3 regions of the Paenibacillus sp. cl141a genome follow, and region 1 is predicted to be linked to each of the others. Evidence: riboswitches for the same ligand, from Rfam matches in the RefSeq annotation. Region 1 holds a riboswitch; each other region holds the start of a gene.
What was found. A riboswitch is a leader RNA that binds a small molecule or an ion and turns the genes downstream of it on or off. The one in region 1 is predicted to bind thiamine pyrophosphate.
Positions count from the first base shown of each region.

Region 2: it holds a riboswitch for thiamine pyrophosphate, as region 1 does, so the genes downstream of both, tenA (thiaminase II) here and BMX45_RS05525 (ECF transporter S component) in region 1, are expected to answer to the same signal.
Region 3: it holds a riboswitch for thiamine pyrophosphate, as region 1 does, so the genes downstream of both, BMX45_RS13200 (ABC transporter substrate-binding protein) here and BMX45_RS05525 (ECF transporter S component) in region 1, are expected to answer to the same signal.

Region 1 is NZ_FNZO01000002.1:88,946-99,815, forward strand. Features, by position in the region: gene BMX45_RS05480 (ABC transporter ATP-binding protein) at 1-123, shown strand, start outside; gene BMX45_RS05485 (ABC transporter permease) at 120-1,340, shown strand; gene BMX45_RS05490 (hypothetical protein) at 1,481-1,603, opposite strand; gene BMX45_RS05495 (aminotransferase class I/II-fold pyridoxal phosphate-dependent enzyme) at 1,774-3,072, opposite strand; gene BMX45_RS05500 (pyridoxamine 5'-phosphate oxidase family protein) at 3,198-3,812, opposite strand; gene BMX45_RS05505 (MocR-like pyridoxine biosynthesis transcription factor PdxR) at 3,940-5,406, shown strand; gene BMX45_RS05510 (helix-turn-helix domain-containing protein) at 5,466-6,251, shown strand; gene BMX45_RS05515 (oxidoreductase) at 6,910-7,815, shown strand; gene asd (archaetidylserine decarboxylase) at 7,882-8,685, opposite strand; TPP riboswitch at 8,852-8,964, shown strand; gene BMX45_RS05525 (ECF transporter S component) at 9,056-9,685, shown strand; gene BMX45_RS05530 (ABC transporter ATP-binding protein) at 9,678-10,870, shown strand, end outside.
Region 2 is NZ_FNZO01000005.1:469,219-480,088, forward strand. Features, by position in the region: gene BMX45_RS17385 (PadR family transcriptional regulator) at 1-23, shown strand, start outside; gene BMX45_RS17390 (BtrH N-terminal domain-containing protein) at 7-987, shown strand; partial or broken gene BMX45_RS17395 (fructose PTS transporter subunit IIA) at 1,119-2,210, opposite strand; gene thiE (thiamine phosphate synthase) at 2,291-2,947, opposite strand; gene thiD (bifunctional hydroxymethylpyrimidine kinase/phosphomethylpyrimidine kinase) at 2,944-3,945, opposite strand; gene thiM (hydroxyethylthiazole kinase) at 3,942-4,784, opposite strand; gene tenA (thiaminase II) at 4,842-5,528, opposite strand; TPP riboswitch at 5,669-5,772, opposite strand; gene BMX45_RS17420 (VOC family protein) at 6,036-6,536, shown strand; gene BMX45_RS17425 (ABC transporter substrate-binding protein) at 7,620-8,645, opposite strand; gene BMX45_RS17430 (FecCD family ABC transporter permease) at 8,843-9,826, shown strand; gene BMX45_RS17435 (FecCD family ABC transporter permease) at 9,823-10,869, shown strand.
Region 3 is NZ_FNZO01000004.1:86,853-97,722, reverse strand. Features, by position in the region: gene BMX45_RS13215 (ABC transporter ATP-binding protein) at 1-765, opposite strand, end outside; gene BMX45_RS13210 (ABC transporter permease) at 820-1,578, opposite strand; gene BMX45_RS13205 (MTH1187 family thiamine-binding protein) at 1,575-1,868, opposite strand; gene BMX45_RS13200 (ABC transporter substrate-binding protein) at 1,957-2,988, opposite strand; TPP riboswitch at 3,104-3,213, opposite strand; gene BMX45_RS13195 (VOC family protein) at 3,389-3,772, opposite strand; gene BMX45_RS13190 (GGDEF domain-containing protein) at 4,031-5,566, shown strand; gene BMX45_RS13185 (EAL domain-containing protein) at 5,772-6,818, shown strand; gene BMX45_RS13180 (glycoside hydrolase family 65 protein) at 7,051-9,354, opposite strand; gene pgmB (beta-phosphoglucomutase) at 9,445-10,095, opposite strand; gene BMX45_RS13170 (LacI family DNA-binding transcriptional regulator) at 10,216-10,870, opposite strand, start outside.

The DNA of each region.
Region 1 (10,870 bases):
CTGCACCGCGGCAGCATCATTGCTCAGGGGACGCTGAAGGAAATCCAGGATCAAGCGGGAAGACCGGGCATGTCCCTGGAAGAGCTGTTCAATGTGCTGATTCAGGACGGTAAGGGCGAATGAATCTGCGTGAGCTGTATGTCAAACGACGCGGGCAGTTCTGGGGTGAAATCCTTCCCTATCTGGGTTATGTCATACAGAGCGGCGTCGCCGTCGTATTCCTGTTCCTGCTGATTGCATTTGCGGCATGGTATACCGCACTTCTGCAGCAAGTTCCGCCAGATCTGCCGATACGCTGGATCATGCTGATTTTCCTTGTCCCCCTGATGATCAACAGCAGCATCCGCACGTATCTGCGCACGGCGGATACGGTATTCCTCATTCCGCAGGAATCCCGAATGAAGGAATATTTCCGCAAAGCATGGTTTAGCGGAGTCTTTTATAAAATCATCGGCTTGGGATTGGTGCTGCTCATTCTATGGCCTTTATACATACGCAGCGATGCTTCGCCAAAGACGCTGCTGGCTACGTTTGCCGTCCTGACCGTGTTCAAGCTGCTGTCCAGCTATGGCAGCTGGAAGGAGCAGCTTATGGTGTCACGGAACGCGGCAGCAGCCTATCGGGTATTCCGCTGGATCGTTCCGGCACTGAGCCTGGCTGCCTGGCTATGGCATCCAACGGGCCGTGCCCTCCTGTTCATGGCGCTGCTCGGCCTCACGTATGTTGCCGCGTTATCCGTTCCCGTCAAACACATGGTCGCCTGGGAGCGATTAATTGCCGTCGAGCAGCGGCAGGCAAGCCGGGTTATGATGGTGCTGAGCTGGTTCGTGAATGTGCCTCAGCGGGAGCAGCGCGTCCATGCGCGGAAATGGCTGTCCGGATGGGGGAAAGGATTGGCCTGGAAGAAGGAGAGTGCTTATCGCTTTCTTCTTATCAAGAGCCTGACACGCAGCGATATTCTGGGCATTCTGATCCGTGTCGGACTCCTTGGAGCCTTTATCGTATGGGCCACCCGGGACAGCCTGGTATCGGCGCTTGTATATCTGATCAGCCTGATGATTGTCGGGCTCCAATTGTCTGCGCTGCGCAAGCTGCATCCGGAATCGTTCTGGCTGCACGTCTATCCGCTTCCGGAAGGAACTCGCCGCGACAATGAAGGCAAGCTGATCTTCCAGGTACAGCTGTTCTGGGCCGTCCTGCTGTGGCTTCCGCTCGTTCCGGGCATCCTTAGCGCGCCAGGGCGGATACTCGGTACGATGGCTGCGGGCATCGCGGTTGTGTTCCTGTTCCGAAGCGCCGCTGCCCGAAAGAGCCGGCGCGAAGACGATGACGACGAATAGAATAAAACGGGAAGAGGCCGGGACGTTAGCGTCCCGGCCTTCTATCGGTGGTTATCGTATGGGTTAGGGTTGGCTGTAGAAATCGCAGTGTGTCGTGAGGCTACCTGCGATTTCTAGTATAGGCTGTCAACTGGTTGTCATTACACCCAGAAAGAACGAGTGATGATAACGAGCAGGATAAAGAGAACCAGGATTGCTCCAACTCCGTATCCACCGCCGTATCCGCCATATCCACCGTGTCTTACTTCTTCAACTGCACCCATGTTCATTCCCCTTTCAGTTCGTTGATTTATAGTACACGGTATTGTATGTAGCTATTGGTCTATGTGTATGGGCGAGCGTTTAGATATGGCAGAAGAAAAAAAAAAGACCGGGGAGAAATCCCCGGTCTTTATTTTACCTAAACGGTGATATATTCGGATGCAATGGATCATCAGGCCTTCTGCAGATCCTGAATCCCTTTGTAGACCAGGTCGAACAGATCCTCCAAATACTCTTCGTCAATACAAGAGAAGGCGATCCGGAGATCATGCTCGCCGAGGGCGATAGTTCCTACGCCATACTCATGAATGAGATGGGAGCGGAGCTCCTCGGCGTTTACCGTATTCAGTTTAAGGCACATGAAGTAGCCGGAGTTGAACGGATAGTACTCCCAAACATCGCCGTATTTGCCGCTGTCCAGGATGGACTTCACTTTGTTGGCTCGGCCCTTCATGATGACGAATTTCTCTTCCTTCTGCTCTTGGAATTCCGGCGATTTCAGCGCCTCCAGAACAAAGGTCTGCGAAGGGTGGGAGGCACTGGATATCGTTGCGCGGATAATGCCTAGCGTTTTCTGCTCCAGAGCGTCCAGCACGTCTTTATCTTCAGCCGCATACGTAATGAAGCCGACCCGGAATCCCCATACGAATTCTTCCTTCGTAGCACCGTCGACTTTCACGGGAAGCACGCGAGGATGAAGGCCTGCCAGGCGTCCGAAGAGCGATTCCTTCAGCGAATCTTCAAAGAACAAGCCGAAATACGCATCATCCGTTACGACAACAACGTTTATGCCGGCCTCGGCAGCTTCCTGGATCGCGGACACGATGGCCGCCCCTTCCTCCGCGCCAGGCGTGTAGCCCGTCGGGTTGTTCGGGAAGTTCAGCAGAACGACGGCTTTGCCTTTATCCTTCTGGCTCAGCAGAGCCTGACGAAGTCCGTCGGCGTTAAATTTCATATCGTCCGTGAAGAGAGGATAGGTTACATGAATGCCATGGCGGCGAATGCCGAAGGTCAGTTCGTAATTTTCCCAGTTTTTGTCGGGATAAATGACGGCATCCCCTTCATCCACAAACAAATCGGCTACAATGCTAAGTCCATGCGTCAGCGCATTCGTGACGATCGGATTGCTGAAGTTCTTGCCTTCAAGCGAAGGATTCTCCTGAATCATCTTGTTCCGCCATACGGAGCGAAGCTCCGGCTTGCCGGCCGGAGGGGCATACGGGTACAGATCCTTCGGCTGGTAAGCCGAGAGTTTGTCTTGGATGACGCCCAGATGCATCGGGATTCCGCCCTCGGTTGCAATGCCGATTGTAGCGTTATATTTTTTCGCATGGTTCGTCGCTTCCGCGGATTGGCTCAGGATGCCTTCCTTCGGGAAATAGATTTCCCTGCCGAGTGTGGAGAGCATGTCGTACACATGCGGATTGCCAGCTTGCATTTTTCCATTCAATTGACCAACCAATGGGTTCATGAACTGATTCCTTCCTTCCGAATACTTTTGGTTAAGGTAAGAGCAGGTGACAAGTTGCCTTTACGATTTCATTGCCTAACATTATACCACCTACCCTAGGAACCGTCACGGATAAATGTAACGCTTTAACGCGGTCCAGGATGATACTTGCAAATCAGTCCTGCCGTCTCCTCGTCCCGATTCTTGCCGCGGCATGCCAGGCCTTCGACGACGGCTTGGAGCCGATCGGGCTTCAGGTTCTGGCCGAACTTGAACTTGGCGCTCATTCGCTGCGGAGTCAGCCGGATGACGGCTACCCCTTTCAGCCTGGAGGTGTAAGCCCGGTCGTTCGCGTCGATAGCGCGGTATCCGCCTTCAGGCTGCAGCTTTTGCATCAGCTCCTCCATCGCAAGCGCTTTTTCCTCCAGATCGTCCACGATCACGGCCTCGCCGATAGCGGTAACGCTTTTGAAATAGGCCGTGGCCGGGCATGCCATCTCGGGGTCGGAGAAATAGGAAGGGATGAGGGCATACTCATCCGCTATGGTGAAGCATACGGCGGGCGTCCGGCGGAGATGGTCCATTTTCTCCCCCATCCGGCTGCCGTGAAAATAGAACGCTCCGTTGACATAGGCAAAATTCAAAGGCGTTACACGCGGGATTCCCTCTTCATCGGCTGTTCCAAGGAAACCAAAGCTCATCCCGCGAAGGAAGTCCTCGATCTCTTGGGGATCCTCCATCGCAAATTCGTCTCTTCTCATGGTTACATGCTCCCCCTATCATTTTGAATAACAGCATACGATGTTCATTGACAAGAAAAAAGCGCCAATTTAGAGTAATTTGTATAGTCCAATTTAATCGTAATCCCAAAATAGAGGAGACATCGTCATGGAGCTTGGATTGCCGTTCGAGACCTATGTGGAACAATATCGATATAAATATTTGGCTCTGTACCACGCGATTCGCGCCGCGATACATAGCGGCAAGCTGCCGGAAGGCACGAGGCTTCCCGCCACCCGTGAGCTGGCCAGGCTCTACGGGGTGTCCAGGGGATCGGCCGCGCAGTGTTATGACATGCTGATGGCCGAGGGTTACGTCGTATCCCGGCAGGGCAGCGGAACTTACGTGGCCGAGGGAATAGCCGCCGCGGCAGACCAGCCGCCATTGGCCGATCGGGCGCCGGCGCTCTCCGCTTGGGGGCAGCGCCTGATGAGCCAAAGCGGGGATTATGTCTCGGCACAGCTGCTGCTGAAGGAGCCTCCCCCGGGTACGATCTCTTTCGCGAATGCGAGGATGCCTATGGAGGATTTCCCTTATTCGGAGTGGCGGAGCGCGTTATCCTATGCAGGGGGAAGCGGGGGAGCCGAGCTGCAGAACGGAGCGCCGCCGGAAGGGGATATCGAACTGCGCCGGGCGATAGCCGGACATCTTCGGTTCACGCGGGGCATACAGGCGGAACCCGAGCATATCGTGGTTTTCAGCGGTTCCATGCAGGGGCTTGTCCTGATGTTTCAGCTGCTGGTTGATCCCGGCGATCACGTGGTGATGGAGGATCCGGGTTATCAGGGAATCCACCGGGGCATAAGCTTGAGCGGCGGGATTCCGCTGCCGTCCCCTGTCGACGATGCCGGATTGATTCCGTGCGAATGGGACGCCGGCCTGCTTGTCGTAAGCCCCAGCCGTCAATACCCGACGGGCGCGGTGCTGCCGCTGGAGCGAAGAAGGGCGCTGCTGAATTGGTCGCGAAGCCGCCAGGCCTTTATTATCGAGGATGATTACGACAGCGAATTCCGCTGGGGCGGCAAGCCGATCGAGCCTCTGAAAATGCTGGACGATGAGGGACGCGTCATCTTTGTCGGTTCATTCTCCAAAACGATGTTCACCGGCCTCCGCATCGGTTATGCCGTGCTTCCCCCGAGCCTGGTTGAGGCGGTCGTTCAGGCCAAGGCTTTGTATGAGCCGATCTCGCCAGCCGTATTGGAGCAGCGTGCCTTGGCCCGCTTTATTGTAAGGGGAGGTTACGGGCGGCATCTCAGAAGAATGACCCGGCTGTACGGCGCGCGGTATGAGGCGCTTCGCCATGGGATGGAAACCCATGCCTCGGGCTTGTTTCGCCTTCACCCCGGCGATGCCGGCCTGCACGTTTACGCGAACTGGCTGCGCTCCGAGGAAGAGTATGCCCTGTTCCAGGAGGCTGCCCGCAAGCGCGGCGTCATGTTTCGGGATGCGGCGGCCTATCATCGTACGCCCGGGCCGCCTGCCGCCTGCTTCGGCTTCTCGCATCTCGGCATATCCAGCATCGAAGAAGGGGTTGCCCGGATGGCGCAGGCATGGCAGGACATGCAAAAAACATAAAAAACGGGTATGATGGGAAAGAGGTCAATTTTTGAATGAGATGAGGGGGTTATGACGAGATGCTGAATGCATCGCCGTCTTCGTTTATAATCATGCCTGCGCTTGCCAAAATCGTTTGCGAGCCGGGCTGGAAATGGCAAAAACGCGAAAGGCCCATGCAGAACTACGATTTGTTCTATGTATGGAGCGGCGAAGGCACGGTCGAGCTTAATGACGAGCCCTTTACCGTGGGAAAAGGAAGCTGCTTCCTGTTCCGACCCGGAGATCATACGAGCGCGACGCACAATCCGCAGAAGCCGCTCGTATTGACATATATCCATTTTGACGTGACCGACCCGGTCGAAGAGATTCCGGCATCTTATCGCAAGCTGACGGAAACGATGGATTTCGAATATTTGCTTGCACGCTATGTGCGTTTGTATCTGGACAAGCCCTATGGTTCACTGGAAGAGGGCCAGCTCATTCTGAAGCAGCTGATGATTCATCTGCTGCGCTCGGATCTGGATGCGCCGGTGGTCAAAAAAGCGAGCAATCAGCTGTCCGAGGCGATCCATGAAATCGCGAATTACGTCCGCCAGCACCCGGGGGTTCCCCATCGGGTCGAGGATTTGGCGGCCAGAGCGGGGTTGTCTCCCCGCTACTTCTCGATCAAGTTCAAGGAGCTGATCGGCACGCCGGTGCAATCCTATATCATTCAGATGCGGATCGAGCGGGCGCAGCATCTACTGCTGCATCAAGGGATGAACGTAACGGAAGTGGCCGACGCGCTGGGTTATCGGGATATTTTCTTCTTCAGCCGACAATTCAAGCAGTATACGGGCAAGAGCCCATCCGAAATTCGGTGATTCCCCGCCCCTCCATAACTTACCTGCTTGGTGGAAGGGGCCTATGGGTTTCATAGCTAGCGATTTAGGGTAAAAACGACGTACAGTTTCATTTTAAGATATCAGAAAGTATAAATTCGAAGCAAGAGCCTTCCTGATATCGCAAGAAAAACTTCCGCTAAATGCGGTCTGTCTTCTATGCAAGTACGTCGATAGACGTTTTTCTTATGAAGGGGGGAGAGGGGAATGAGCCCAAGAAGACGGGTGCGTGGACGTTTCTTCAGTCGTGGCGGGTGCGGTATTTTCAGAAATCGCTTGCGCCGCATGAAGACGACGAATCCGAATCATCAGGACGTTTGGTTTTAAAGGAACCTTAGCCTACATACGGGTGTCGTTGAATCCCGTTATCATATACGCATTTCGATGGAAACACGCAAAAGGGAGCTGACAAGCTCCCTTTTTTTGATATGTTTTGGAGTCCCCGCAAAGTATCCGCTTTGTGGGGCTATTTAGTGGGTGCCTATACGGACAGGGAGTTTGTCTGATTACGTTGTAAAGGGATGCAGCTGCGATAGACTCTGTTGACATTGCAAAAATTTGTTATATTGGAAATATACATAAAACGCTTAAGAGCAGAGCTCGAAAAAGTAAGGGATTAGGCATTTTGGATAAAGGAAGGATGTTGGCATGTGAGAGGAATAACGGCATTGGCGGAGCCGGCGGTGATCCGGTGGTAACGGCGGGGGCAAGGAAGGTTGCGCTGGTCACGGGCGCGTCGAGCGGGTTCGGATTGCTGATCAGTCTGGAGCTGGCAAAAGCAGGTTATGACGTGGCCGCAGGTCTTCGCAGACCTGAAGCGGCAGCAGAGCTGTTGACTCAGGCTGAACAAGCAGATGTTACCGATCGTATTCACATCTTCCAACTGGATATATGTGCCGAGGAGCAGGTCAAGGCTGCTGCTTCGGCGCTGGAGCAGAAGTTCGGCCGCTTGGACGTGCTGGTGAACAACGCCGGCGAGGCGGTGGGCGGCATGGTGGAGGAAGTGCCGCTGGAGGGCTGGCGAAAGCAGATGGAGACGAATTTCTTCGGGACCGTATCGGTGACGCAGCATATGCTCCCGCTGCTGCGCAAGACCGGACGGTCCAAAATCATTCTCATGAGCAGCATTAGCGGCAGGGTCGGCTTTCCGGGTTATGGTCCCTATGCCGCGTCCAAATTTGCATTGGAGGGGTTCGGCGAGAGCCTGTCCATGGAGTTGATGCCCTTTGGCATCGATGTCGTGCTGGTCCAGCCCGGTGCCTACGGCACGCCGATCTGGAATAAGAGTTTTGGGGGGCTGGCGGTCAAGGAAGGATCACCCTACAGCGATCTGCTGAAGGGCGTGCTGGATTATTCCGAGCGGACGGCCAGGGAAAGCGGGGATCCGCAGGAGGTAGCCCTTCTTGTGGCAAGCATATCGTCCATGACCAAACCGAGGTTCCGCTATACGCTGCCCCGAGGCACGCGGCTGACCGCTCGGATCAAGGGACTGCTGCCGGATCGGCTGTTTCAGCGGATCATTTACCGGCTGCTGAGCAGGCGGTAATCCTCCTTCATCCGTCGCATGTTTCGTGGACTTAGCTTATAGCGTATGCTTGGAAGGAGAAAGGAATTACCCTTTTCGGGCTGTGGAAGGGTGCAGCAAACCGAGCAGTTCTCCCATCTTCACCTTGGAGCCCGGTTCCAAGTCGCCGCGCGGAGTAAACGTGCCGTTCTCTGTCAAGAGAACGACGGTAGAGCCGAATTCAAAGTACGCAAGTTCGTCGCCGATGTCGTATTTCTTCACGCTCTCGTCGGCATAACGGATGCTGCTTACGTTCATGGCTCCGACCTTCACGACCGCAACTTCGCCGAATTCATGGGCAATATAGGTAATGAGGCGCTCGTTGCGGCTGAGCACGTTCCGGATATGGGTCATCGCAAAATCGTTCACGGGGTATACCCGGCCCTTCAAATGCTCGCTTTCCGCTTGAATGCCGGTTACCGGGGAATGTATGCGATGATAGTCGGTCGGGCTTAAATACAATACGAATGCATAACCGTTGATATAATTCTCCATTCTCGGTGACTTGGCGAGCAGCTCGCTCAGGGTATAATCCTGTCCCTTGACGCTGAGGATGGTGCCGGCGTTGACGGTACACATCGCCGAAATCGTGGCATCGACGGGGCTTATCATGGCATCGGCGGTGTCGTCTATGGCACGGAGGCCTATTTTTAACCGGCGGGAAAAGAATTCGTTCAGCGAACGGTATTCGTGGATCTCCTTCTCCGCTTCATGCGCCGGGATTTGGTAGATTCGTATAAATGCAGGTATTAGATGACGGCTCAGCCGGCTGTGGGAACAATGCCCCATGATGCGGGACAGCCACTTGCGGGAGGACAGCTCGGTCATCAGACGCAGCAATTGTTTAGCCATGTCATTCTCCTTTGTGCATAGGTGTCGGCAATAAAACGTTGGGTGGAAAAGCCAATCACTCTGATATTGACATAGAATGAGCCGGAAATCAATAAATAGCCATTTTTGAAAAAAGGTTCTTGCTAATTGGGGAACGAATGTGTATTTTAAGATTAACATGAAACCGAATAGGGAATACGGGGGCTTGAGTGAATCAGGCTGAGATTGCAGCTGCTATCCGCTGTTGACCGTTAATCTGAACTGGGTAATGCCAGCGTAGAGAATATCCGACCCTGCCTACATAGGGCCTATTTTTCCGTCTGCGCGTTTTTCCAGACGGTTTTTTGTTGTGTTTATACAAAAATAGCGGTGGAGAGGGGAATGTGTTGTTATGGGAACGTCAGTGCAGGAAAAATTGGGGGTACAGCCTAGAAAAGGGCTGCGTTTGAGCGATATTTTGGTGACGGTGCTGGTATCGCTGGTGCTCGGCGTCATTTATCACTTCTGGGGATCGGTTTACAATCTGCTGAAACCGCTGTTCTTCGAAGCGGATGAACTGTTATACGGCATGTGGTTCGCAGCGGCCACGCTCGCTTACCTGCTGATCCGCAAGCCGGGAGTGGCCATCATCGCGGAGGTGGCGGCGGCTCACGTGGAAGTGCTGTTCGGGAGCGGCTGGGGACTGACGCTGCTGCTGTACGGGCTCATTCAGGGGCTGGGCGCGGAATTGGTATTCGCGGCGTTCCGTTACCGGAGCACCTCGGCGTGGACGGTGGCGATTGCCGGTGCCGGCGCGGCGGTCGGCTCGATGGTGATGGACTTCTATTACAGCTATACCGATGATCTGCAGACCTGGATGTTCCTCGCCAAGTATGGCATGCGGGTTCTCAGCGGCGCCGTCATCGCCGGCTTGCTCATGCTGCTGCTGGCCAAAGCGTTGGATCGTACAGGCGTTACATCGCTGCTGCGCCCTGCGTCCAAGAAGGATTATGAAGCACTGGATGATCCGCGCCATGTCTAAAACCGCCGCCCGCTGGGTTTCGTCTTCAACCGCCGAGGCGGGTACGGAGCAGGCCGTGCATGTGGAGGGACTGCGCCTGAAGTATCCGGGCGAGGAGCGTTTGATGTTTAAGGACTTGTCCTTCTCGGCTGCCCGCGGGGAAAAGGTGCTGCTGCTCGGTCCGAGCGGCTGCGGCAAATCCACGCTGCTTCAGGTGCTTAGCGGAATGATTCCCCGCGCCACGGAGGTGCCGATGAAATGCGAAGCCCAGCTGGTGCCTCGCTCTTGGGGATATGTATTCCAAGATCCGGATACCCAGTTCTGCATGCCATACGTGGATGAAGAGCTGGCCTTCGTGCTGGAGAACCTCAGCGTTCCCCGCGACGAGATGAAGGAGCGGATGCAAGCCGTCCTGCATGAGGTTGGGCTTGACCTTCAGGAGCTGCATATGCCGATCAGTCATCTGTCGCAGGGGATGAAGCAGAGGCTTGCGCTGGCTTCAGCCCTTCTGCTGGAGCCGGAGGTGCTGTTCCTTGATGAGCCGTCCGCGCTGCTCGACCCGGAAGGCAGGGAGCAAATCTGGTCTGCGGTGAAGGCCGTATCGGAAGGGCGTACGCTGATTATCGTGGAGCACCGGATTGAAGAAATGGCCCAATACGTGGACCGCGTGGTGCTGTTCACCCCGGATGGCGCCATTCTGGGCGATGGTCCGCCGGCAGCGATATTCGCCGAGTATGCGCGCGAGCTTCAGGCGTATGGCATCTGGTATCCCGACGTATGGGAGGATTATGCGGAGTCTCGGGCAGGACGGGAGCTGTTTGCTCCGGTAGACGCGCCAGGCGATGAGCTGGGAAGTTTCATGCATGAGGCAGACTCATCGTACCCCCAACTCGGGGAGCCTGTCATTCGGTTAGATGATTTCCGGGGACTGCGATGGGAGAAACCGGTCGTCTCTCTTCCTTCGGCTGAGGTATACCCCGGAGATTTCATTGCGGTGATCGGGCCGAACGGCGCAGGCAAAAGCTCGCTGCTGCTCAGTTTGATGGGGCTCCTGCGCGCCGAAGGGACCTATGTGCTTTGCGGGGAGGAGGTTATCCAGGGCAAGCGCAGGAAAGTGCGGAAGAAGAGAGAGCGGCAGCTGCACCAAATCGGATTCGTGTTTCAGAATCCGGAGCTTCAGTTTCTGACGGAACGGATTGGCGATGA
Region 2 (10,870 bases), on a different contig from region 1:
GGGAAGATGACCACATTCATTGAAGGTTTCGTTCCTTATCAAGGCGAACATTGCGAAACGACCACCATGGGCAATTTAATGCAATTTGCGGGAGTCCGGCTATCGGAGCCGATGCTGTTCGGACTCGGACAAGGGCTCGGATTCATTTATTGGGACTCGAAGGGAATGGATTTTCCGTTCATCGGAGGAAGGGTGAAAGTGGATAAGTTGACGGCCAACCTCGCCGACAGGCTGGGTTTAACCGTTAATGTTCAAGAAACGTCGTCCGTCGATAAAGCGTGGCGGAACGTACGGAGCTGCATCGAACGCGGAATTCCGGTTGGGCTGAAATTGGATTCCTATTACTTGGATTATTTCACGAACAAAGTGCACTTTGCCGGTCACTATGCGGTCCTATACGGCGTGGATGACGAATATGCCTATATGGCAGATACCAGACAACAAGGCGGGCTGGTGAAGACGCGTTTGACAAGCTTGGCATCAGCCAGAAACGCAAAAGGAGCCATGAGTTCCCGAAATCGCTCTTTTACGCTCGAGCCAATCGACGCCTTACCGCCGCTCGTTCCCGCATTACGCGAATCCTTGACCAAAAATGCGCATGACTATTTGAACCCGCCCATTCGCAATATCGGGAATAAAGGCATTGTAAAAATGAGCAAAGAGATTCTGAAGTGGCCTTCCCGCAGCAACCATTTCGAACATGATTTATGCCTGACCGCATTGCTGATGGAGCGTGCGGGAACCGGCGGTGCCTTGTTTCGAAATCTGTATCGGGATTACTTGAAGGACTGCGCCGATCGGTTGGAAGACCCGAGAATCGAACAAGCCCACCTTTTGTTTACGGAGATCGCGCCAATGTGGGCCAGTGTCTCCGCATCGATCGACCGTGCGGGAAGATCAGGTAACCACCAGGAGCTGCAGCAGGCGTCCACTCTCTTGCTCGAGATTGCGGACAAAGAACGCGCCGCCATGGAGTTATTGTTGTAAAAGCGATTGGCATGCTGCCGGCTGACAAGCAAATTCGTGGATTTGCAGAAAGTAAGCCGAGAAACGTACAAAACCAGCCCCGCTCATTTCTGTGCGGGGCTGGTCTAGGTGAATTCACTCAGCGTCTTGAATTAATGCACCTGATCGAGCAATCGATAGGCCTCTTCCTTGGTTGTCACCGCCAAGAGCGCTTCCCTGAAATCATCGTCCATCAGCTTTCGTGACAACATTTGCAGCACTTTCAAATGCGCATTCTGTTTACTATTACGCGGCACGGCAATCATAAAGATCAGTTTGGCTTCGCTCCCGTCCAGACTCTTCCAGTCGACGCCATCCTGCTGGATACCAAAAACCACGCTTGGTTTCAGGACAGCATCCGATTTACCGTGAGGAATCGCAATATTCATGCCGATGCCGGTGGAGCTTTCTTGTTCCCGGGCTAATATGGCCTGTTTAAAATCTCCGTCAGCTCTGATCGCCCCATTCCGCTCCAATACACCGATCATTTCGTCGATAACAGCATCCTGGGTTGTTCCCGTCAGATTCAGGTTAATAAGATTCATTGTTACAATATCTGTCAATTTCTCGACGCGGATAGCAGGTGCTTCGGTTGCTGTACCGTTATGGGTCACGGTTGAAGTCACTTCCGCTGGGTCCACAGCCACGGGTGCATCCGCGTCTGCTGTCGACGATTCACCTGCTCCGGCAGGATCCTCTATCGCTTCTGGTCCTTCTCCAACAACTGCCGGTGTCACAGCTGCAACATCTTTCTTGAGCAGGCTCACCATGATAACCGATACGGCTGCGCCGCCTATGACAGCGAGGAAGAACATCAAAACATTATCAACGGCACCGAGTACGGCTACAATCGGACCGCCATGGGCTACGCTGTCACCGACACTGCCCAACATGGCAATCACCGAACCCGTCATGGAACCGACCATGATACTCGGAATGACGCGCAGAGGATCTTGTGCCGCGAATGGAATCGCTCCTTCGGTAATACCGAACAATCCCATCGTAAATGTTGCTTTTCCAGCTTCACGTTCCGCAGGTGTAAACTTCCTTTTGTTCATCATGGCCGCCAGTCCCATGGCAATCGGAGGAACACAGATGGCAACGGCAATTTGGCCCATAATTTCATAGTTGCCTTCACCGATCATGGCCGAGCCGAACAGGAACGCAACCTTATTCACGGGACCGCCCATGTCAAAAGAAATCATGAGTGTCGAAAAATTTCGACACTCTTTTTTTATAGTAAGTTCTATTAATTGTAAAAATCCTTTCTCATGAAAACATCCAACTACCTGAAGCACTTATCTACAATAGCCTCCACTACCTCCCTCGCCGACTCCGCTCCCGTCACGGCGGATATCACCGCGACGCCATCCGCACCCGCTCCAATCACTTCCTCCACGCGCTCCACGGTAATCCCGCCAATCCCAACGATTGGCAGATGGATTCCAGCTTCGCGAAGCTCACGGAGAATTGCCGGGCCTTGCGCAGTTCTGGCATCATCCTTCGAGCGGGTCGGATAGATCGGCCCGATCCCAAGATAATCGGCGCCGTGGAGAATCGCGCGCCGCGCTTCTTCCACCGTGTGGGCGGAAACGCCGAGAATCCGGTTGCCGATCCGCTCGCGGACGGAAGCCGCGGATTCGTCGTCCTGGCCGACGTGCACGCCGTCGGCGTCCAGCTTCAGTGCCAGCTCCACATCGTCATTGACGATGAAGGGTACGCCCGCTTGGCGGCACTGATCCTGGATCCGGCGAGCCAGCCGAATCATCGGCTCCCCGGCGAGTGCTGCTTGTCCCTTTTCACGGAACTGGACCATGGTTGTGCCTCCAGCCAGCGCTTCCTGCACGACCAAGCTTGGCTCGACGCTGCAGTTCACGCTGCCAAGCACGAGGTACATCTGCAGATGCCGTCTCATGATCTCGGGTGCCACTCTGCCCGTCATCGCAGCACCTCCTGACGGCGGCGATTGTATGCCCAATGATTGGTCGGGCCCTGTCCCTGCCCCAGGTTCAATCCGTCCTCAATGGCCGCTTGGATAAATAAGCGCCCGCTCTGAATCGCATCGTATACGCTCAAGCCTTGAGCCAGGCCTGCGGTAATGGCCGCTGAGAAAGTACAGCCGGTACCGTGCGTATGAACAGTATGAATTCGTTTGCCATATAATTCTGTGAAGGCCGTACCATCGTATGCGAGGTCGATGACCGGATGACTTTCGGGATTAGCGTCATCGTTGGAAAAGAGCGAACGGCCCCCCCTATACTCCCCAGCAGGCATGGCAGTTCTCGTTTGACCGTACGTCTTTTCGAACTGAGGCAACTCTTCCTGCTGCATACCCGCCGCTATAGCTGGCCCCCTATCTCTTTCGTGATCTTTACCGCTGCCAAGCACGCCCTCGTCATGCCCGCCTTTGATCACAACCATCTTTGGCCCCAGATCATGAATGCGTCTCGCCGCTTCGTTGCGATCGTTCATCGTGCGGATACGCATCCCCGCCAATACTTCGGCCTCCGGTATATTGGGGGTGACAATCATCGCCAGCGGCAGCAAATCTTCTCTTAAAGCCTGCACCGCTTCGCTTTGCAGCAGCTCCGCTCCGCCCTTGGCGATCATCACGGGATCGACAACGACCTTCCCCCAGCCGAATGCCCGAATCCGGTCAGCAACCAGCCTAATAATCTCGGCGTTGAACAGCATGCCCGTCTTCAATGCATCTATCCCGAGGTCCGAGCCAACCGCTTCAATCTGCTCCGCAGTTGCTTCTGGCGGCAGCGGATATACGCCGTGAACCCCCAAGGTATTCTGCACCGTGATCGCGGTAATCGCCGACATGCCGTACACGCCGAGTTCCTGGAAGGTTTTCAGATCGGCCTGAATGCCGGCGCCGCCGCCGCTGTCAGACCCGGCAATCGTCAGGGCACGGGGTATGCGAGCCTCGCTCATCGTGTGCCTCCGGCAGCCGCCGCTCCCGCTTCCAGTACAGCGGCATACCCTTCCAGCGATCCTGGATGAAGCTTCGCCAGCTCGTCCAGGAAAGCGATCTGGAAGCTTCCCGGTCCCAGATCTGCCGTTTGCTCAGCAGCTTTCGCCGCCGCGGCCCCATAGAAGGCCAGACCCGCCGTACCTGCAAGCAGCAGGTTCGCTTCCACCGCGGCAAAGGCACCCAGCACCGAGGTCAGCAGGCAGCCTGCGCCGGTTACCTTCGTAAGCAGCGCATCCCCTCCAGCAATGATGCGCACTTCCGTTCCATCGGTAATCACGTCCTCTTCACCGGTAATGGCCACGATCGTGCCTAACTCGCGCGCAGCCCGCACGGCCAGCTCGGCATGATTGCTGCCTGCACTATTGCCTGCGTCTACGCCCTTGATCTCGCGGACCTCCCCGATAAGGTGAGCGACTTCAGCCGCATTTCCGCGCACGAGCGAAACCTTCACCTCGCTTAGGATCCGCAGCGCCGACTCCGTCCGAAAACGGGTTGCTCCCGCGCCGACCGGGTCCAGCAGCACCGGCACGCCATGGGCATTCGCCGATTGTCCCGCGATCATCATCGCATCCACCAGCTCGCGGTTCAGCGTGCCGATGTTCAATACGAGCGCGCCCGCGATGGCGGCCATATCCGCCACTTCCTCCGGCGCGTAAGCCATGACCGGCGACGCGCCCAGCGCGTACAAGCCGTTAGCCGTAAAATTCGTAACCACCACGTTCGTCATATTGTGAACGAGGGGGCTCGTCTGCTGTACCTTCGTTAAAAGCGCCGAAACCTCTTTTTCCCATGAACGCATTTTATATCAGCCTCTCTTCGCTATAATGGAATTCCATGTGCTTGTGAACATCGCTCTTTACAGCACCGCAGCCTCCAGCTGCACCGGCCACTCCTCCTGCTTATAAGCCATGTCCCAGAACAGATACTCCAGCTGGCAGCTCAGCATAAAATGCTCCCTCATCCGTTCCCGCTCGGCTGCCGTCGCACGCTCCGCCCATGCATCGACACGGTCGCGGAATTTGGCTGTTGCGTCTTCCCCCCGGTTTCCGTAAAAAGAAATCCAGTCGTAAAACGGATGGGAGGCATCCGGCTTCACTTCATTCAACAGCTTGCGGCCAATCTCCAGGTACGTCCATGGGCACGGCAGCAGCACGCCCATAATCTCGCCCAAACTACCCTCATGTGCTACAGTCAGCATATGACGGATGTAATGATGCGCGGACGGAGCCAGCGGATATCCTTGCAGCTCTTCATAGGTCACCCCGGCGGCTGCGCAAAAATTCTGATGCGGGTGCACCTCGCTGTGCAGAATGAATGAAATCTGTTCGTTAAAGGCTGCGATCTCTTCCCGGCTGGTCGATTTGGATATGGCTATTCCGTAAATCCGCATGTAGGCATTCAAATACTCAAAATCCTGCTTCACATAGTGAATCAGCTGTTCCCGCTCCAGATTCCCCTCGGCAATGCCTTTTACGAAGGGATGATCGAAGATTGCTTGAAAAATGCCTCCCGCCTGCTGACGGAGCGTTTGCGTGAAACTCATGTTTGTCCCCACCTCCAACATATTGAAGAGCAGGAAGTCCGTAAGACACGACTTTTCAGACAACGCTAAAAAGCCGCCCCGAAAACTGGAGCGGCTTCGTCAACAAGCCCGGGTACGCCAAAAAGCGCACCGAGACCTCATGTTCGAAGGCTCCACTTTCCTACGCTAGTACGAACTAGATCAGGTTCAAAGGGTCCAAGATACGCTCTTGTCTCAGCCGCCAACGGCTCCCCTAGTGGACTTCCTATTCTTTTGTTTAATACTGTACATAGGATTGCGGGTGGTGTCAAACGTTAACAGTTTGTGGACGGAACCTCAAGCTCGAAACCTTCCTCCGACCGCGTGATTGTGACGATGTACGGTGGCGGCTGTCTTTTCGCAAGATAAAAACGCAGGCTACCCAAACTCATTCCGGAAACACTGACGCTCGGCTGTCATATATGCCCCCGCATAATGAGTGCATAAACACAATTCAAATAAATGAAATTTAAAGGAGCGAGCGTATTTATGACAAACCAACCGAAAGCGGTTAAACCCATTCCGGATGGCTACACCTCCGTGACGCCGTGGATCATCTCAAGAAACTCCGCAGCGCTGATCGAATTCCTCAAAAAGGCTTTTCGGGCCGAAGAGATAGCCCGCGTCTATGTTGGCGATGGTGTCATCGGCCATGCCGAGGTGCGAATCGGAGATGCCGTCGTCATGATGTTTGACGCGAAGCCGGAATGGCCGGATAGCCCGGCATACCTCCGTTTGTATGTTGAGGATTGCGATGATGTGTATCGGCAAGCGCTGGCTGCAGGAGCGGTCTCCGTGACGGAGCCAACGAGCTTGTTCTTCGGCGATCGGGTGGGACGGGTACGGGACCCGTTCGGCAACTTATGGTGGGTACAGACACGAATGGAGGACCTCACTCCGGTCGAAATGGAACAGCGTGCCCAACACCCGGAATACATCAAAGCGATGACCTATGTTGCAGGGGCGGAGATCGTGGTGAAGATGCCGTAAAAAGTTGCCGTGAAGCGAGCGTTATTACAGGGAGGACATGGGTGGATTCGGTGTCCCAAGGGGATGCATGGATGGCTGCCGACCAAAACGAATGTAAAACCGCATAACTTAGAGTAGATAGCTGAGAGTACTGGTGGTCTTGGTGCTACTCCTGGTTTGGTGGGACCGCTCGTCTTGGTACTACTGCTTTATCTTGTTACTACTGATCTGTGCTACTACTGGTCTTGGTGCTACAGATCGAGGACAAGCGGACTGAGGATACGTTATTTAGCTGAATAGGCGTAATTTTTGAGAGCTAACGGACACTAGATACGTTATTCATAGAATCTGATCGCAAATAGGCACCTTTTTGAGGTAATAGGGGATCCTGTGTCCGTTAGATCTGAGAATCGGGGGTTAATCAGGATAATAAGGGAACTGGTGTCCGTTAACGAGTATCTTGGTGACTGCTGGTATTAAAATGCTACTACTGATCTTGATGCTACTACTGATCTTGATGCTACTACTGGTCTTGGTGCTACTTCTGGTCTTGGTGCTACTGCTCCAGGACTAACGGACAGAGGATACGTTATTTAGCCGAATGGGGGCCATTATCGATATTTAACGGACACCAGAGACGTTATTCATTGAATATGACGGCAAATAGGCCGATTATTGCGGTAATAAAGGATCCTGTGTCCGATAGCTCTAAGAATCGAGGGTTAATCAGGAAATAAGGGAACTGGTGTCCGCTAACATGTTGGGGACAACGGGAATATTGCCGCAGAACTAGTCGAGCGATTAGGCTGCCTGTGTGGCGATGCTGCTGGTACGCAGAGCTGCAGAACCGGCCAGCGATGCTGGCGCTGCAATCTAGACGTGAGAGTGTCGGTCGCCTTGTTGCTCTAGGACCTTCATGGACATAAGCTTCCACAGAATATGGAACCAACAAAGCGAGCAACAGCCAGCCACCCGAGTATCATTGCACAAAAAAAGGAGACCCCCTTAAGATCTCAGATCTTGAGGGATGCCTCCTTTATCCGCTTATTCCTAACATTATCCGCTATACGATAATACTAGCGTTCCCGCATCCATCTTCATTCTTTACTGAATGCCGTAAAACTCCTGGAGCTGGTCGATCATCAGGTTGGCCGCCAGGATGCCGCCCGCCGTATTCCAGATCGCGTCATCCACTTTGTGGGCTTGACCGTTCTTCACGACGTTCAGGTTCTTCCACAGCGGATCGTTGATCCATTCCTGCTCGGTTTGGTTGGCGCCGCCATCCCCTGTCTCATAAGTGAAGTAGAACAGTCTGTCGGCTTCCACCTCAGGCAGACGTTCCTTCGTAATCTCGTCCACGAAATCGTCCTTGGCGTTCTTGGTCATGTCGTTGCGGGCGATGCCGATTTTATCGAAAATAACGCCCGAGAACGTATTGGTGTGGTACACCCGGGTCTTGCCTGCCATGAAACGAACAACGGAGACGGTTTCGTCAAGCTTGCTGCCAGCCTTCTCTTTAAACTCCTGGATCCGCTTGTCGTAGGCAGCCAAAAGTTCTTCGCCTTCCGACACTTTGTTCAGCGCCTTGGCATACAATTCAAAATTGTTCTGCCACTCGCCGCGAAGATCCTCGGCAAAAACGGTCGGCGCGATTGCCTTCAGTTGCTCGTATACTTTCTCCTGACGCATCTTGTTGCCGATGATCAGGTCAGGCTGCAGACCAGCGATCAGTTCGATGTTCGGCTGGCTCTCTTCCCCGACAACGGTAACGCCTTCCATCTGGTCTTTAATATGCGGATACCATGGATCGCCCGTCCAGGATCTGACGGCACCTACCGGCTTCACGCCCAAGGCCAGAAGCGCCTCGGTTCCTTCGTTCGTGAGGACAACGACCTTTTGAGGCGTTCCTTTGATCGTTTCCGTCCCCATGGCATGCGTAACTTCATACGATTCGCCGCCGGCAGCAGCGCCGCTGTTGCCCTCTGCGGTATTCGTCGTGTCGCCGCCCGCGTTGCTTGTCCCTTCTTGCGCCGGGCTTGCTCCGCACCCCGCAAGAATTGCGATCATGATCAGAGCCAGCAAGCTAAACTTGAGGCCTCGTGCCCGTTTCTTTGCCATTCCTGTTCCCATTCCTATCTTAATCCCCCTTGTGTCATATCCCTCTATTTGAAAATCATTATCAATCACTGATTCAAAACTATAAAGGGTTTCGTGAAAAATATCAATATATTTGTGAGAATGATTATCAAGCTCATTGACAGATAACGTCCCTTCACCTAAAATTCATATGAACTTAATTATTCATGGACTTAAGAAAGTGAGTATATATGCGCGTATTCGGACTATTGATATCGCTATTGGCGCTGGCCGCTGCCGTCATGGGCAGCATCGCATTCGGAGTAACGAACATCCCTCTTCATCAGGCTTGGGAATCATTCACTCACTTTAACGGAAGCAACGAACATCTGATTATTCTCACGGCAAGGCTTCCTCGAGCACTCATTGCCGTCGCCGTGGGGGCATGCCTTGCGGTTGCGGGTGCGCTCATGCAGGTCATCACGCGCAATCCGATTGCATCGCCGAGTACGCTGGGCGTGAATTCCGGCGCGGCTTTCTTCATTATTCTGGCATCGGGCTGGCTCGGCATTGGCGGACTCCAGTCCCTTACCTGGGTCGCGTTGATCGGAGCCGCCGTCAGCGGCGGTATCGTATTCTTCCTCGGCAGCATCGGCAGGGACGGCATGACGCCGGTCAAAATCACCTTGGCGGGGGCTTCCATGGCCGCTTTCTTCCACTCCCTGACCCAAGGATTAATGCTCTCCGACGGCAAAATGTTCGATCAGGTGCTGGTCTGGCTGGTCGGTTCGGTAGCCGGACGTGATTTGAACCAGCTAACCGCCGTATGGCCGTACATGGCCGTTGGCATGCTGGCTGCGCTGCTGCTGGGACGGCATCTGAACGCCCTCTCCATGGGAGACGACATCGCCCAGAGCCTCGGGCAAAAAACCGCACTCATCAAGCTGTTAGCTGCTGCAGCCGTCATCCTGCTGGCCGGCGGCTCCGTAGCGGCGGCGGGACCCATCGCATTCGTAGGGATCATCATCCCTCATATCGTTCGGTATTTAATAGGAAATGATTATCGGTGGATACTACCTTACAGTGCGGTGTTTGGCGCACTCCTGCTGGTGACGGCCGATCTCGGCTCCAGATACATTGCCATGCCGAAGGAAGTCCCTGTCGGCGTGATGACCGCAATCATCGGAGTGCCGTTCTTCGTGTACATAGCCAGGAAAGGAAGGCGAGCACAATGAGTAAACACCGCATATTCCGTTCCCGGAACGCCAAAGTCTCGTTTATGCTGGAGCGAAGAACCCTATGGATGTGCCTGATCCTATTCGCGCTTTGCATTGCAACCATGATTATCAGCACGGGAACCGGCAGCCAGTTTGTTTCGCCGCTGCATGTCGTCAAAGCGTTATTCGGCGACGCTCCCCCGATGGAGCAGGTCATCGTCATGCAGCTAAGGCTGCCCCGTATTATCATTGCCGTGCTGATCGGCGCGGCTCTCGCGGTGGCGGGGGCGATTCTGCAAGGCGTCATCCGCAACCCGCTTGCTTCTCCGGATGTCATCGGCATTACGGAGGGAGCATCGCTGGGGGCGGTTCTCTTCATTTTCATATTTACGGGCGCCGTATCCATCCATTGGATGCCGCTCTTCGCCATTCTCGGCGCTTTTTTCATTACCGGACTGCTGTATGTGCTTGCCTGGAAAAATGGCGTATCGCCGTTGCGACTCGTCTTGATCGGAATCGGGGTATCGGCCGCGATCAAATCAATCTCCTATATGCTGATCATCTCCGGACCGCTGCAGCTGGCGGACCGTTCGCTTACCTTCATGGCGGGCAGCATTTACGGCATGTCCTGGGATAAGGACGTAATGACCTTGCTTCCTTGGGTTGCCGTTCTTCTTCCGCTAACCTGGCTGCAAGCCAGAAATGTGAATATCCAGGCCCTGGGAGACGACGTGGCCAGCAGCACGGGCGCGCAGGTTCAAAAGCAGCGGCTGATTCTGATCGGACTCAGCGTTGCTCTGGCCGGAGCGGCTATCTCGATCGGCGGCGCCATTGCTTTTATCGGATTAATGGCACCGCATATGGCCCGCAGGCTCGTGGGGCCCAACTTCGGAAGCGTGCTTCCGGTCAGCGCGCTGATCGGTGCGATTCTGCTGCTTGTCGCGGACCTGGTGGCACGGACGGCCTTTCTGCCGCGCGACGTGCCGGCAGGCGTATTCACCGCCGCGATCGGCGCGCCGTTCTTCCTCTACCTGCTGTATCGTAATCGCAATCGATTCTAGA
Region 3 (10,870 bases), on a different contig from region 1:
GTTCAGGATGTTTTCCCTGCGCGGACGGGGAAAAGGAACCTCCACCCGTTTCAGGATCGTTCCCGGCCGCGCCGACAGGATATAGATGCTGTCCGAGAGCAGCAGCGCTTCCTCGATATGATGCGTAATCATCAGCACCGAACGGCGCGTATCCTCCCAGATATCGAGCAGCCAGCGCTGCATATCGCTGCGTGTCAGCGCGTCAAGCGCGCTGAACGGTTCGTCCAGACACATAACTTCCTGCGGACTCATCAGCGCGCGCAGAAAAGCGGCCCGCTGCTGCATCCCCCCTGAAAGGGTATGCGGATACGCCTTCTCGAAGCCGGCAAGTCCGGCCCGTTCCATCCAGCTGCGGGCATTTTCCCTGGCGGCGGTTTTCGAGGTGCCTCTCAGCTCCTCGGGAAGGAGCACGTTGTCCTCCACCGTACGCCAAGGGAAGAGGGCAGGCTGTTGAGGCATATAGGCGATGCGGCCTTTCTCCCCGGTCACGTCCTGACCGTCCATGAGGACGGAGCCCGCATCCGGAGCCGTTAACCCCCCGATGATATGGAAGAGCGTGCTCTTTCCGCTGCCTGAAGGACCGATCAAGGAGACGAATTCCCCGGGCTGCACCTGAAGCGAAAGGCCATCCAGCACGTGCACTTCGCTGCGCCGTTCGCGGAAGGTGATATGAAGGCTGCGAACCTCAAGGGCAGGCGCTGGCGGGACCGCGGTTGAGGACTGGCGGTGCCCGTCATGATCCGGCAGGGATACTTGATGTGTCATGTCGCTAAACAGCCTCCTTATTATATAGGTTGGAAAATGTCCGTTCACCGTAGTTTAACTTTTTCGATTCCAGCGGATCAGGCGCTTCTCCAGCAGGGTGATCAGCAGCACCATCAGCAGGCTGAGCAGGACGATGATCAGAATGGCAACAAACACCCGGTCCGTACGGTAGCCGGATTTTTGCAGCATCATATAGTAGCCGATGCCCCGGTCTGAGCCGATCCATTCCCCGATCACCGCACCCATGACCGAATAGGTGGCCGCGATGCGGATCCCGGAGAAGATGGAGGGGAGCGCATGCGGCAGCTCCAGCTTGGTGAAGATCTGCCATGAAGTGGCTCCCGCCATCTGCATGTAATTCATCATGGTTCGGTCGGTACGCGCCAGTCCGTCCAGGGCGGCAACGGCTACGGGGAAGAAGCAGACCAGGGTAATCACGATAACCTTGGGCAGCATGCCGAAGCCGAACCAAATCATAAGGAGCGGGGCGAGAGCGATCGTCGGCACGTTCTGGCTAAGAATAAGAAGCGGATAAAGGGCAGTTTTGAGAAAAGGCACCAGATGCAGGGCCAACGAGATGACAAGGCCGATCGCCGTACCGATCATAAATCCGACCAGGGTTAATTGCAGCGTGGCCAGCGTATGCTGAAAAAGGCCGGAGGCGCCGGTGGCGGCTTCATGCCCGATAGCCGTCGGCGCTGGCAAAATATACGGCTCTATATCGAATACCGATACCGCGGCCTGCCATACCGTCAAAAAGAAAAGGACCGCCGCAGCGGGCGGCCAAACGGAGCTCCACCAGCCTTTTCTCATGGACGGTATTTCTCAGTCAGCTTATCCATGCTGATGCCGCCCGGATGGTGCGCGATTTTGACCTGGGATATGACGCTGGGACTTCCTGCTTTCACCAGCGCCTCATGCATGCGCTCAACGATCTTCAACAACTCGGAAAGCTCCCCTTCCAAGGTGGTTTCGAGCGCATGGACCTCGTATTTCACGCCCGACTCCTGAATGACCCGGATCGCTTCATCCACATAAGGAATGCTGTCGCCTCCATCCGGCGTTCTGGGTATCACTTGTATGCTCAAGAGGGTGTTTGCCATCTAAACTCATCCTTTCATGCAAGCTATATTGTAATGGAAGAGAGGCAGCCTGCCGGACAGGCCGTCTCTCTTCCAAATTAAATGCATCCTATGGTTTCTCCGGTAAAAATTCATTGGTGAAGGCGCTGTCCGCATCGAGCTCCTTCTCGAGCAGCTTGCGTTCAAACATCCAGTCCGCATACCCCGACCATACTTCGGCTTTCTGCTCGCCCCAGCGGGCGGCATCATCCTGATAGCGGGGACTTAGCCATTTCTGGCTGGCAAGAACCAGCTCGGCATCCAGCTCGGGAACGGCCTTCGTCAGCAGGGCAGCCGCATCCTCAGGATGTTGAATCGCATAGTCGTACCCTTTTGAGGTCGCCCGCATGAATGCTTTGACAAGCTCCGGGTCCTCCTGGATCAGCTTCTCGTTCGTTACGATCACCGGCGTGTAATAGTCAAGCTGCTCGGAGTAGTCCTTCACATAGATCATGTCAAGCGGCTCGTTCCGGAGCTCGGCTTCGATACCGGTCCAGGCATAGAAGATCCAGGCAAAATCAATGTCGCGTTTGACGGCCGTAAAATAATCGGCATCGCCCATGTTAACCATATTTACTTTGCTGACATCGGCGCCGTCGATCTCCATGATGGATTTCATGACGGCTTCCTCAACAGGCGAGCCCCAGCCGCCGTAGGATTTCCCTTCAAAATCGCCAGCCTTGACGATCCCCTTGTCCTTGGGGGCGGCAAAGCCGGATGTATTATGCTGAATAATCGCCGCAATGGAGACGAGCGGCAGGCCTTGGGTTCTGGCAAGCGTGACGCCTTCCTGGTAGCTGATGCCAAACGGCACCTTGCCGGATGCGACCAGCGTATCCGTTCCGCCGGCTCCCGGCTGGACGATCTGGACGTTAAGCCCTTCTTCCTCATAATACCCGAGCTCCTTGGCTGCATACAGCCCGGTGTGGTTCGTGTTGGCCGACCAATCGAGCATCAGCTGTACGTCGCGGAGCTTTTCGGCCGCCTGGCCGTCTGCGCCCTCGGTACCTGTATTTTCGTTCTTTCCGCCTGTACCGCATCCGGCCGCAACCAACAGCAGGGCGCAAGCGAGAAGCAGCGCCATCCATTTTCCCTTCTTCATCGTGTCTTCTCTCCTTTGAATTCTCTTTCTATGACCTCGTTGACTCCACAAAAAAAGCGCCCTGAATGATATCAGGACGCATGACGGCGTAAGTGTATACCACGGCAAATCATAGCTGCCGCAAACATGGACTTCCTACGCTGGCATTACCCAGATCAGGTGTAAGGGTCAGTATCATCGGATACACTCTCAGCCGGCCTAATTCCAGCTCCCCCGGGATTTATGAAGTTTCGGACGTTACACCCGTTATTATAGTCCTAACGCAAAGACCTGTCTAGTTCGAAAGGGGATGCGAACGAGGCAGGTCTTCGTATTGGACATGGCTTGTGCGGTTGGAAGAATGAACCCTGTTAACCATTCACGGGATGAAGCATTTTGATATGAACCTGTTCGTCAGCGGTTAGCGCTGGAAGAACTCAATCCATTCTCCTTCGGGACCGTGGACGAAGAAATAGCGGTACCCGTTCGGAAGCGTTACGATTTCCTCGTCAAGATGAGGTACATCCAGTCCCTGAACGCGCGCATATTCCGCTTCGATGTTATCGGTGCTGACGGCGAAATGATGGACGGTGCCCTCTGCGGGAAGCGTGTCGCTGTAACCCTGGATAAGCTCGACTTCCGTTTCGTCGCTGCCGTTAAATCCGAGGAATGCCAGCTGGATGACGCCATTGGTATGGGTAAGGCGATCCTTCAGTTCAAGTCCGACGACGGTTGTGTAAAAAGCAATCGTGGCTTCAAGGTCCCGAACGACAATGCCGACATGATCCAATCGTTTCTGTGACAAGGCTAAACACCCTTTCCGATTCATATGAGATATGAATGAAATGTTATCACATAATTCCTATACGTCAAGTGGGTCTTGAGGACGGAAAGCTTTTGGAGCGCGATGGTTTAATAGAGTAGAATCGATGGTCTTTCTTTCATTTCCTCATCTTTACTTTTAGGTGGGTAAAAAGTATCATGAGAACTATAACTATTAATTCAAAAGACCTAACAAACAAGCGTTGAAGAAAGCTTGCCTTTTGGCCGAGGAGGAATGCTTATGAGTCCAAATCCAGCAGATCATCTGTGGATTCGACTCGCCATCATATATGCATTCATTCAGATAATGACGGTTCTGTGGATGCCTGATGCTTTATTGCTTCAGCGTGTTCTAGTCATTATGGCTTCCGCTGCCGCTTCCGTCTATTTACTACGGATCAGTCGGCATTACGAGCCGCATCTTCGAAGGTTTTGGCTTATGGTAAGTGCCGGGCTGATGGCGGATGCCTCGGCTCGAATCATCGATGCTTGTTATTTTTGGCTGGGGAAAGAGAGCGCTTTCCGGACAATTTTGACTCAATTATTCTGGGGATTCGAAATCATCCTGTTTGCAAGCTCCCTCATTTATCTGTTCCGCCACGTTCAAGGTTCGTTTCGGGGAGTGCGGTTTATGCTGGATATCGTGATCGTTGGCATAACGGTCATGACGGTAGGTTGGGAATATTTCATCAAGCCTGAGCTTAACGGTTTGGCGAATGAAGCCTTGTGGGGAAAGCTGTGGGTGGACATGCTGTATCCGCTGTGCGCAACGGTGCTTATTTTCTTCACCCTGGTATTGTATTTTAACACAGGGCAGTTAAGAAAACGGGCAGTTTTCCTGATATGCCTTGGCGGGAGCATGTACATTGCCGCCGATGTTCTGCATATGTATCTCGTCGATTATAAGCATGTTGAAGTTCGTTCATACCTGTATCCGCTTTATACGTTATCGGTATTCATCATTGGTTTGGCAGGAGGGCGGTCAGCTCCCGATGCCCGAAATCAATCGTTGGATGAGAGGGAGTCCCGTTCGTTCGGAAATCTGATCGTAAGATATCTGCTTCCCTACAGCGTGCTTGGCGGGATGTTTGCCCTTATGGTGCAGCGGTTCGGAGGATGGAACGGGCTTTTTACCGGCCTATCCCTCTGCGTCATCCTGATTCTGATCAGGCAGATCCTGATCCAGTTCGAGAATGACCGCTTGTTTGACCGGCTGCATCAAAGCTTGATGCAGAGCGAGACCTTGGCGCATCGCGACGATCTTACGGGACTCTGTAACCGCCGCTACTTTAACGCGAGGCTGTCGAGCTCGCTGCAGGAGGCGGACCGTGCGGGTTCCCGCGTAGGGCTGTTATATATGGATATGAACCGTTTTAAACGAGTCAATGACCGCTACGGCCATCGCGCCGGTGATTTGTTGATTCGTAAGGTCGCGACCCGTCTTCAAACCCTTGAATCCAAAGGCGTTCTGGTTTCCCGTTTAGGAGGGGACGAATTTACGGTAGTGATTCATCCGGCCGGCGAGGATCAGGAACTGATCTGGATGGCGGAAGAGATCTGGACGATGCTGAGCGAGCCGTATGAGCTGGAAGGGCATGAGGTCCGAACCACGCCGAGCATCGGCATCGCGGTCTATCCGGATCATGCCAGGAACGACCAGGAGCTGATCGGTCGCGCGGATGCGGCGATGTATGCGGCGAAAGAGCGAAACGCCCGCTGGCATTTCGATGTGGAGCGAACGATGCTGCTGCAGCTGTTGGATCAAAAAGTCGAATAGATAAAAGATTCGGGTATCGACAATGTGTTGTTAAGAGCAATATAAGTCGATTATTGTAGAATTTAGCGCACTCATTGCACGAATCTTGCGCATTTCTCGCAAAATAGGTCATAACTTCGATATAAAATCCATAAAATGCAAAGAAATCATATTCAAAATGCCGATAAGAAGCATAGTGAGAGCTAGCTTGCCAAGGAGGACGAACATGATTTGCGACAATTGCAGCACCTTTGAACCGATTGAGGACCAGGGGACCATTCATATGAAGCCTGCAAGTGGTGAGCTTATTCAATTGCTGGCAGTGAACGGCTACGCGGTACAAGAGAGCAATGAGGGTTGTGCTGTGAACTACAAGGTACGAGCGGACCTGATCTCCATTATCGAGTGTCTGCAACCCCTTCCGCTGAAGATTCGTCAAGAGCTGTCCTTCTGTGTTACCCGTGGAGGAGCTCCGCAAATCCGGCATTCGTGGATCCCTATGCAGAAGTTCGAACTGCAGATGGAGCATTATGATATGGTGAATGTCATTTTACATAAGCAGTTTACGAGCTACATGCAGCCCATCGTGGATCCAACCGAACAGATCGTGGCCTATGAATTTCTCCTTCGACCGGTAGAGTGGGGACTCCGGTTCCAGCCGTACGAGCTGTTTGAGACAGCCCGAAAAACCGGACTGCATTCATTCCTGGACCAGGCGGCACGAACCAGTGCGATTGAGACCAGTGCCGAGTGGCTTCCGATCGGAGTGAAGCGGTTCGTGAATTTCCTGCCGTCCTCGATATATGATGCGCAGATGTGTCTGAGCCACACCTTCAATACGATCGACAGGCTCCATCTGGATCCGAGGGATTTCGTATTCGAAGTGGTGGAAACCGAGAGAATCGACGATGTGAAGCATTTGCAATCGATATTCGAGGTTTATCGAAGCCACGGCATCTCGGTAGCGATGGATGACGTCGGCGCAGGTTATTCCACATTGGAGCAGATGATTAAGCTTAAGCCGGATTATGTGAAGATCGACCGGAGTCTTATCGACCATTGCGATCGAAATCCCGCCCAGCAGAAGCAGCTCGAAATGATCACGAACATGGCCCATGATTTTGGGGCCATGGTGCTTGCAGAAGGCATCGAGAGACGGGAGGAGTTTCATTTTTGCCGAGATATCGGGATCGAGCTTTCGCAGGGGTATCTGTTTGGGAAGCCAGCCGAACGCCCTCCGCGTGATCCTCATACTCAACTGATCTACTCATAACATACATAATCGGCAATTCCCCCGCACGGAGGCGCAAAGCGATGGCATTTATCTGATCCCGGCTTATGGCTGAAGCCGAACCTGCAGATGATGCCTGACATGGACGAAGACGGGTTCTTCAAGAATGAGCCATGATGTAGAGGAGCCCGTTTTCTGTAAAAACAAGAGCCCTGGAAGATTCTCCAGGGCTCTTGTTTTTGTATGGGCCGGCGCATTGAAGCTCCGGAACCTTTTATCTTGCAGCCGTTACCTCTCCCAATCCGCTAATGGCGTATTCCTTGCCGTTCACGTTCAGGACAGCAGGCGTATCCGTTTCGTTTACGATGAGGGTTTCATGGCCTTTAACGTTAACCTTCAGGCGGGATCCGCGGAACATCACCTTGAAGGAGAAGGAGGACCAATGACCCGGAATGAACGGGTTCAAATGCAATACGCCGTCCTTCACGCGCAGGCCGCCGAAGCCATGCACAACCGACATCCAGGTTCCCGCCATGCTGGTTGTATGACAGCCGTCCTCGGTATCGTTATTGTAGTTGTCCAGATCCAGGCGGGCTGTACGAAGGTACATCTCGTACGCCTTTTCCTGGTACCCGAGCTCGCAAGCGAGAATGGAGTGTACGCATGGCGAGAGGGAGGACTCGTGTACCGTGAACGGTTCATAGAAGTCGAAGTTGCGTTTTTTTGTAGCCAGATCGTACCGGTCCCCAAGGAAGAACAATCCTTGCAGCACGTCGGCCTGCTTAATGTACACCGAACGCAGAATGCGGTCCCAGGACCAGTTCTGGTTCAGCGGCAGGTGGGCAGGGTCCAATTCCTTCACCGGCACCAGCTCCTTGTTAAGGAAACCGTCCTGCTGCAGGAAAACGCCGAGTTCCTCGTCTATCGGGTAGTACATTTTGCTGATGATATCCTGCCATTTGGCCGTTTCCGCATCCTGCAGGGCAAGCTTCGCCGTAAGCTCGGCATAGCGGGAATTCTCATTCTCTTTCAAATACTCCAGCACGTCGAGCGTATATTCCATCGTCCAGCTGGCAATGCGGTTGGTATACCAGTTGTTGTTGACGTTGTTCTCGTACTCGTTCGGGCCGGTAACGCCCAGCATCATATACTGGTCCTTCGCCGGCACGTAATTCACGCGTTCTTCCCAGAAACGGGAGATTTCCACGAGCACTTCCAGGCCGTATTGGCCGAGGTAAGAGAAGTCGCCGGTATAGTTGACATAGTTATAGATGGCATAGGCAATCGCGCCGTTACGGTGGATTTCTTCAAACGTAATCTCCCACTCGTTATGGCATTCCTCGCCGTTCATCGTCACCATAGGATAGAGCGCCCCTTTGGTGAAGCCGAGCTTTCTGGCATTTTCCTTCGCCTTTTCCAGGTGCTTATAACGATAGATCAGCAGGTTGCGCGAGATGCTGGCATCGGCAGTGCTCAGATAGAACGGCAGGCAATAAGCCTCGGTATCCCAGTAGGTGCTGCCGCCGTATTTTTCCCCGGTAAAGCCCTTCGGCCCGATGTTCAGGCGGTCGTCTTCGCCGCTATAGGTTTGGTTCAGCTGAAAAATATTAAAGCGGATCGCTTGCTGGGCGGCCACATCGCCTTCGATGACGATATCGCTTTCCTTCCATTTGTCGCCCCAGGCATCGGCCTGCTCCTTCAGCAGCTGTTCAAATCCAATCTCCACCGCCGGTTCCAACACAGCACGCGCAGCATCCACCAACTCGCCGAATCCATGATTGCGGGAAGTGACGTTGGCCACGTATTTATAGATGGTGACGGCTTCGCCTTCGGATACGGGTACGCTTACGCGGTTCGCGGCATATTTCTCTTTTTCGATCAGCTCGGCTTGAAGATCCAGCTTCGTCCCGTTCTTAACAAGGCAATAAGACATGGCGGACGTAACATGGAAATCGAGTTTTTTGGTTTTTACGGTTAATGCGGCCGACCCTTGAGCGGCTTCCTTGAATACCTCCAGCCAGAACTTCTCGTCATAGTTGGAGTCTTTGTTCTTCACATCGCCATCGAGATAAGGCGTAACCGTAAGCTCTCCAGCAAAATTAAGCGGCGTTACGGCATATCGGATGGCACCGATCTCGTGGCGTACAATGCTGACAAAGCGAACCGCCTCGACCTGGAGTTCCTTGCCGTCTTCCGTGACAGCGGTGAAGCGGCGGGAGAGGAAGCCTTCCTTCATATTCAGCTCGCGCACAAAATCCTTCACCGTGCATTTGGCCAAATCCAGCGGCGTGCCGTCGATTTCAATGCCGATGCCGATCCAGTTGGTGCTGTTCAGCACTTTGGCAAAATATTCGGGATAACCGTTTTTCCACCAGCCAACGCGGGTTTTATCCGGATAATACACCCCGGCCATATAACTGCCCTGCAGGGAGGAACCGCTGTAGGACTCCTCAAAGTTGGCGCGTTGGCCCATGAATCCGTTACCGATACTGAAGATACTCTCAGAGATTTCATGCGTGTGAGGATCAAAGCCCTCTTCAATAATTGACCATTCATCAAGCTTTAAATATTGTTTCACAATCATCGGCTCCTTTAGGTTTAGGAAAAATGGTTGCATATCTATATGGGATGATGCTGCTGAATGCTGTTAACGCATGTGCTCACACGCTTATAACTCCAGCAGTCGGTCCACCGTTAACTCTTCCAGGGAAGGAAGGACGAGGTTGGCGCGCCCCAAGGTTTCGGGCGAACCGATGCCGACGCTGCGCATTCCCGCACGGATGGCGGCTTCGATTCCGGCCTCGGCATCCTCGAAGACGACGCAAGCGTCAGGGTCGGCGCCAAGCTCGCGAGCTCCCAGCGTAAATACCTCGGGATCCGGCTTCGCTTGGCTGGTTTTCGTTCCATCGATGATGGCGTCGAAGTAAGGCGTCAGGCCGGTATTGTTCAGGATCAGCATCGCGTTCTTGCTGGCGGAGCCCAGCGCAACCTTGATGCCGCGGTCCTTCAAGGCCTGGATAAATTCGAGGGCTCCAGGCAAAATCTCGGATTCGTCCATGTTGGAAATATACTCGACATACCAAGCATTCTTCTTCTCCGCCAGCGCCAGCTTCGCGTCCTCATCCAGCGATACGCCGCCAACCTCAAGCAGAATATCGAGGGAAGCCATGCGGCTTACACCCTTCAGGCGTTCGTTGTCCTGCTCCGTGAATTCAAAGCCAAGCTCTCCGGCAAGACGCTTCCAGGCAATGTAGTGATACTTGGCGGTATCCACCAGCACGCCGTCTAAGTCGAATAAACAAGCGGATAGGGTTGACATGATCATCCTCCTTAAGGAATTAGTGCAAACGTTTGAACCAAGCTGCAAAAATAAAGGAAGCACCAGGATGCTTCTTTATTTTGAAGTGCTTCTTGCTATGCTCCGCATATTCGTCGACGCTCAAGATTTCGGCGGCGAAAACATCGAGGATTCGCGGATCATCAATCGATGCGGAATAATATAGCGGTGCGGCAGGATCGTGTTGTCATCGTTGCGAATCGTCTGGATCAACGCCTGCGAGGCGGTATAACCCAGGTTATAGATGCCGATGTCAACGCTGCTCAGCGGCGGTGTCGATAGTTCGGTCAATGAGATGTTGTTGAAACTGATGATCGATACGTCTTGGGGAACTTTATACCCCAGCTCGTGCAGTCCGCGAACCACGCCGAAAGAGACAATGTCGTCGACAATGACAAGCGCCGTCGGCCGCTCGGGCAGGTTCATGAAAAAGGACATGGCGCGATAGCCGCTCTCCTGCAGGAACTCGCCTTCAACTATCCATTCTTTTCTCATTTCAAGGCCTGCATCGGCGAGTGCCTTCCCATAGCCCTTCATCCGGTCCTGGGAAACGATCAGGTTTGGCGGCCCGCTGACAAAACCGATCCGCTGATGCCCAAGCGAGATCAAATGCTTGGTTGCATCATAGGCTGCCTGCACATTATCAGTATCGACCGATAACAGGTCAGGATATTTCTCGCTCCGGCCGACAAGCACGAACGGGTAGTTGTTCGATTTCAGAAAATCAACGACCTGGTCGTCCTGCCTGGAGTAGAGC